One region of the Lactobacillus sp. M0396 genome, then DNA from elsewhere that is predicted to be linked to it. Evidence: predicted binding sites of a transcription regulator. Region 1 holds the regulator's gene; each other region holds the start of a gene.
The links. Region 1 encodes Rex, which represses fermentation and respiration genes when NADH is low (regulators of the CRP and FNR family bind a similar motif). Its sites were predicted from a motif close to TTGTGAANTANTTCACAA; they were not measured.

Region 1 (2,258 bases):
CTAATTTGTCAACGCCCTTTAACAGGGAACGTCTTGCTTTTTCTGAAAATTTAATTTCTTTTGCCATATTTTTATGCGCTCCTTAATTACTTAACAATTGCTAAAATATCTTTTTCATGAAGGACTAAATACTTTTCGTCATCGTATTTGACATCAGTGCCTGAATATTTGTCATATAAAACAACGTCACCCTTTTTGACAGTCATAGGAATTTTACTGCCATTTTCGGCATAACTACCTTCACCAACAGCAACAACTTCACCTTCTGTTGGCTTTTGTTTAGCATTAGAAGCCAGGACGATTCCGCCTACAGTTTTCTCTTCTTCTTCTTTAACTTTAACGATCACGCGATCACCAATTGGTTGTAACACGTTTGTCCCTCCTAAAATTAAATTATTAATCTATTTTACGTGTCATTAGCACTCTTATTCATCAAGTGCTAACTTACATTTATGATAATAACCCCTTTTCATAAAAAATGCAAGAAAAAATTAGCACTTTGAGTAAAAAAGTGCTAATCGTATTTTTATGCCTACTTTTTCTTATCTGAGTCAAGGAAGTAAATTAGAGTTTGTAATTCCGTTGCTAAATCAACGTTCTGAATTCTAATACCACTTGGAGCAGACAAACGAATTGGCGTGAAATTCATAATTCCTCGAATACCAGCTTCAACCATATCATCAGCTGTCCTTTGTGCTGTCGTGGAAGGAACAGTCAAAATTGCAATAGAAATCTGTTGGTCACTAAGCTGTTTTTTTAGTTCACTCATGTCATAAACAGGGACACCACTGAGAATCTTGCCTGTAATTTTATCATCAATATCAAAAGCACATGAAATACGAATATTGTTTGTGCGTTTGAAATTATAGTTTAATAAAGCATGGCCTAAATTACCAACGCCAACCAGGGCAACATTTGTTAAAGTATCTTGATTTAAAATCTTTTTAAAAAAGGAAAGCAAACTTTTTACATCATAACCATAGCCACGTTTTCCCAATGCACCAAAGTATGAAAAATCACGTCTGATTGAAGCACTATCTACTTGAACAGCCTCAGATAATTCAGTTGAGGATACCTTTTCTTTACCAGCCTCATTTAAAATTATCAGGTAGCGGTAATATAGCGGCAATCTTTTAGCCGTAGCCGTGGGTATTTTGATTTTTTCCATTTAAAAAGCCTCCAACTTGATTAAGTATATATTTTGTTTTGTGAATTTTTCAGCAATCACTACTATTTTATCTATAAATTTGCGCCATTTGCAAACATTTTTTTCACAATCTATCAAATTTTAGCATAATAGTAACAGGTTTGATAATAGAAATTTATTTTTTTACTCTTTTAATTAAAAAATGCTTCTTTTTTACATTTATTTCCTATATTTATCAATCAAACTCTCCCACAAGAATTTTGCTACGTATGCTAAAATGGTTTCTAGGTGAAAAATTATGATAATTGCTCAAGGACACGATTTAGAAAAACAATTCGGTGCCAACACATTATTTAAAAACGTCAATTTTTCAATTGACTCAAATGCAAGAATAGGTCTCATTGGACCCAATGGTGTCGGTAAAACGACTTTGCTTAAAATTATGACTGGCGAAGAAGAAGCCACACATGGTGACTTTACAATCAATAAAAATATAGATGTTGGCTATATTGCTCAAGAAAATGATTTAAATGAAAATAAAACTATTTGGGATGAAATGCTGTCTGTTTTTACTCCCCTAATTAATATGGGTAAAAAGATAAGGGATTTACAAGAAGAAATGTCTGCAAATCCGCAAAAAAAGGACCTGCTAAAACAATATGACCAGTTGCAATACAGCTTCGAACAACAAGGTGGATACACCTACCAGGCCGATATCAAAAGTATTTTGAACGGATTTAATTTTCCTGAAGCAACTTGGACTAAAAAGGTTGGCAGCCTTTCCGGCGGAGAAAAAACGCGGCTTTCTTTTGTTAAGTTGTTATTGCGCAAACCCCCATTATTACTGCTTGATGAACCTACCAACTATCTGGATTTAGACACTCTAGACTGGCTTGAAAGCTATCTTAAAAACTATTCTGGTGCTATTTTGGTAGTTTCCCATGATCAATATTTTTTGGATAATTTAGCAACACAAATTTTTGAATTACAATTTGGCAAATTAACTGTATTTAAAGGAAATTATTCTGCCTATCTCTCTGAACGTCAATTACGTGACCGTCAACAAGAAGAAGCATACGAAAAGCAACAAGAAAAAATCAAAAAAGACGAA
Region 2 (2,258 bases), 190 kb from region 1:
TCAGCCTTAAAAATATTATCCAAGAAATGAGGCACTTTAAGACCATTATCCGGTTCATTTAGAAGTTCTTCATATTTTTCCTGGTCAAAAATCATATAAGGATGGTTTTGATTCAACGGCACTACCCAATCACCATGATTATAAATATGACCATGTCCATTTAGTTCTGCTTCATTGAAGTAACGACTACCATCTTCACCAACAACGATTGCACTACCTTTTGCTATTTCTGACCAAAAGACATTTAAAGCATATGTCGAACGAATGCCTTCTTTTTCCCTTGGTGAAAGGCCATGAAATTGACCAAGTGATTCAAAGACCGCATATTCCACAATTGAGCATTTACTTCTTCCAGCATTTTAATGCCATCACCCTTATTGTACAGAGAACCAATCAGTGACAAATAAGAAGACTGCAAAAATGTCTGAATCATTTCCTTATTATTTTCAAAACCACCAACAGTTAAAACTACACCGTTATTTGCTTTAATGTTGCGTAAGACATGATTTCGTTCAATTTGAGCGCCTAAAACAATTTTTGAGCCACCATCTTGGATCAAATGTTTAGCTGGACTACTGTACCAAACAGTAATTTTTTCTGAACGATCTAGTACTTTTTGGCGTAAAAGTTTCCACAAAGCAGCATCACTTGTGCCATTATGAACTAAGTAATCATCATAAGGCAATTCAGGATATTCGGTCACATATTTGGTTGAAGGAGTGCCAGCCAGCAATTTCTTCATGCTAACTGGTTTAACACCCAAATATTTTTCAAAATATTCACTCATATTAGCCATTCCTTCAATTAAATTGTTGAATGTTTCTTTGTCTGGCTTCAAAGGTGCCGCCAAATTTTCATGGTACTTTTTTAAAGCTTCATAATCCGTACCAGCTCCTACCATTTGACCAGCATAGCGTGTATTACCACCCTCATGACCTTCTGGCGCACTATCTACCAATAAAACTATAAAACTTTAGCACCACTGTCTGCCGCAAACCTGGCTGCTGTAGCACCAACACCACCAAATCCTAAAACTATTACATCATAAACAGCATCCCATTTAAAACTGTGTTCATTATTCATTATTAAGCCTCCATATAAAAACCTCTGATATAGACAACTTAATTATAATTCTAAATTCAGATATTGTGAATAAGGTAACTAAATAATTAAGAAAAGTTATTAATCGTACTTAATTTTATTTCACAAAATAGTGTACACAAAAAAGCTAATCTCACCCAAACTGTAGCAAAATTAGCTTTCAAAATTATTTATTTTTATCCGTTACGGATCCGGCATTATTATAATTAATCCTCTTAAAAGATTCATGATCTTCCCTCCCTTCAAATTTCTCACTAATTTATTTTTAAATCTATTTTATAACATATGCATCTGCAAGTATTTAAGTTTTCATATTTGAAATATTTTTTACATTCTTTTGACTATTGATTTATAGCCAGATTCATATAAAACTTCTTTGATATTTTCACCTTTTTCCTTATTTCCACCAATTAACTCTGCAAAATAAAGTCCCAAAATTTTAGAAAAGGCCAGTTCTATATTGTTAGGCATCTGTTTTATATAATTTAGAGGCTCTTTACATAAATCAAATTTATTTTTCTTAAAGCACCAATCTACATAATTAATAAGTAAAACACTTAAAGCAACTTCAATTTTTTTATCTAGTTTATTTATATTTTGATAACGTCTTATAATATTTTTAACAAAAAAAGTAGCTTCATCTACGCTGTATACCTGCATTAAGTTGGCAATAAGTATAATTCTATAATATTCTTCATCACTATAGCTTTCTTTAAAAATTAAATTTCTAATACTATTTTTTTGGTCACTAGTTAATTTTTTTAAACCTGATTTATCCTGAGTTTTGACAATTAGCTTAGCAAGCATAATCGAAAATTTAACAAACGGAGTTTGTGGGTTAATTTTTTCAAAATCTTTAATAATTTTTGTCATTTCATAATTATTTTCTGTGTAAGCTACTTTCATGAATTTGTTTATCAGAATAATCAACTTTTTCTTACTTTCTTTTTTATTTTCATAGTCATTGAAAAAATCTTTCGGATCAACATCATGTTTTTGCAAAATTTTTAGAAAGTCATTTGTCCCGATATCATTTAGGCCTCGTTCTACTTTAGAATAAAATGAAACAGAAATGACGTCAGCTGCCATTTCTGTTTGCGTCAATCCTAACTCTTGGCGTAAACTTTTTAGTTTTTTGCCTATATAGTTCATTTAAT
Region 3 (2,258 bases), on a different contig from region 1:
TAAGACCATAGATTTTAGACATAAAAAGCAGCCGGACAAAAGGCCAGCTGCTTTAAATTAAAGGTTTTAATCAGTGAAAATTTCTTTTGCCAAATCAAAAGCAGACCAAGCCTTCGGCCAGCCGCAATAAAATGCCAAATGAGTAATCAGTTCGACTATTTCGTCTTTCGTAATGCCGTTCTTTTTTCCAATAATCATATGTGATTTAAGTTGAGGAAAAGCTCCTTGTGCCATTAATGCGGCACAAGTAATTAAACTACGGTCACGTGCAGACAACTTGTCCTCTCTTGACCAGACTTCACCAAATAAAACATCATCATTCAATTCTGCAAACTTAGGTGCAAAATCACCTAAGTTATCTCTACCGGCTGTTTGCTTTTTCATTTTTTAATCCTCCAATTTTTCATATTCTTCATCTGTGACAGGCTCCAGCCATTTTGGTGTTCCCGCAGTGATTGCAATATGCGTAAACCAACTATTTTTGGTAGCACCATGCCAGTGCTTAACACCGTCGTGAACAACTACTACATCTCCCGGATGTAATTTACGAGGCGCTTTGCCTTCTTCTTGATACCAGCCTTCGCCAGCTGTAGCTAATAAAATTTGAAAGCCGCCCATATGTTGGTGCCAGTTGTTGCGACAATTCGGTTCAAAACTAACGTTTGAGACGCTTACGTTAATCTTAGGATCATTGACCAAGCTTTGCAGGTAACTCTGGCCAATAAAATATTTTTGATAAGCAGTATTCTTTTCACCCAAAGCAAAAATACCATTTTGCACATCATCTTTGTGATTGTCCATATTGATTCTCCTTTACCTGATTTATACGATTACTTTAGTACTTAATGTGTACTCTAAGTCAAGTTATTTTAACAGTAATTATGAGTTAAATTACATTTATTAATAATTAGTTATTGTTTTGTGAATTTGTTATTTTGTTAAAAAATAACGTGATAAAATTAACTTGTTAAATGAAAACGATTTAATTAATGAGGAGATTAATATGATTTATCATAAAAACTTTGAATGGGATGCTAATTATGATGTTGTTGTCTTAGGCTTTGGCGGTGCTGGCGCTACTGCAGCGCGATTTGCAGCTGATCATGATGCTAAAGTACTGCTGGTTGATTCGGCTCCAGAGGGTCATGAAGGCGGTAATACTCGTTATTCGGCTCAATTAATTGGTACTGGAAATGACTTTAATGAATTGAAAAAGTATTATCAGAAACTAACTGCACCAATGGAACTTGATGAGGACATGATCGATACCTACGTTGAGGGGATGGTTAATACACCGCAATATGTTTCCCAGTATTTAGGAGTCAAACCTAACAGTGCTAAAAAATATGCGCCGGATAAAAGTTATGCTTTCAGAGAATTTCCTGAGTTTGAGGGTTCAGAGTCTTATGACTTTACCACTGTCACTAAACATTGGTTTGACGCTTCTTTATGGCAAATTTTGAAGGAGCAGGTAGTTAAGCGGCAAGACCAAATAGATGTTTTGTATGGCACACCTGCTGTAGAACTAATTCAGGATCCAGAAAGTAAAAAGATCTACGGTGTGGTTATTAAACGCGACGGCAAACTATTAAAGGTTCAAGCCAAGAATGGTGTCGTCATGACGACTGGTGGGTTTGAAAACAATCAAAGAATGATTGAAGACTTTATCGGGGCAAAAAGACTGGCACCGTTAGGTACCCTTTATAACAAAGGTGACGGTTTGCGAATGGCTCAGGAAGTTGGCGCTGACTTTTGGCATTTGCACAACTTTGAGTCTTTGGGCTTGCTCCATGGCATGGCTTTTGCAGTGCCGAAAGGCCAGCGTGGTCGTTTAATGCTGGGAGCTCAAAATGAAGCTGTTTCTACCGGTAGTGTTTTTGTTATAGGTGATGATGGTACCAGATACTTTAATGAAGCAGAAGAAAATCGCCACGGTCACATTAAGAATCACGGCCAGTGGAAAATACCGCTAAATCAAGAACACCCATACCTGATTTTTGATGAAACCAAAAAGCATGAATTAGATAATGATAAAATTATTGGCGATTACAAGCCGTACACAGAAAATGTTATCAAGGCTGACTCCGTTTCCGAACTAGCCGATAAAATTGGGGTTGAACCGGCAGTTTTGTCTGATACTCTCAATCGTTTTAATAAAGCATGTCAAGAACAAGACGACCCCGAATTTAGAAGAAATCCAGCTACTTTGCGTGCGTTTGCTGGTAATACAATTTATGCCGTCAAACTGGAGCAGACAA

Region 2: the regulator Rex is predicted to act here: its motif matches at 1,147-1,164, upstream of H3T43_RS09595 (FAD-binding protein).
Region 3: the regulator Rex is predicted to act here: its motif matches at 928-945, upstream of H3T43_RS02770 (FAD-binding protein).

Annotation. Positions count from the first base shown of each region.
Region 1 covers NZ_JACFQE010000003.1:269,532-271,789, reverse strand. The annotation lists gene groL (chaperonin GroEL) at 1-67, opposite strand, end outside; gene groES (co-chaperone GroES) at 87-371, opposite strand; gene H3T43_RS05510 (redox-sensing transcriptional repressor Rex) at 533-1,168, opposite strand; gene H3T43_RS05505 (ABC-F family ATP-binding cassette domain-containing protein) at 1,446-2,258, shown strand, end outside.
Region 2 covers NZ_JACFQE010000003.1:76,512-78,769, reverse strand. The annotation lists gene H3T43_RS09600 (FMN-binding protein) at 1-332, opposite strand, end outside; gene H3T43_RS09595 (FAD-binding protein) at 245-958, opposite strand; gene H3T43_RS04425 (helix-turn-helix domain-containing protein) at 1,429-2,253, opposite strand.
Region 3 covers NZ_JACFQE010000002.1:48,727-50,984, reverse strand. The annotation lists gene H3T43_RS02780 (carboxymuconolactone decarboxylase family protein) at 67-384, opposite strand; gene H3T43_RS02775 (cupin domain-containing protein) at 388-801, opposite strand; gene H3T43_RS02770 (FAD-binding protein) at 1,004-2,258, shown strand, end outside.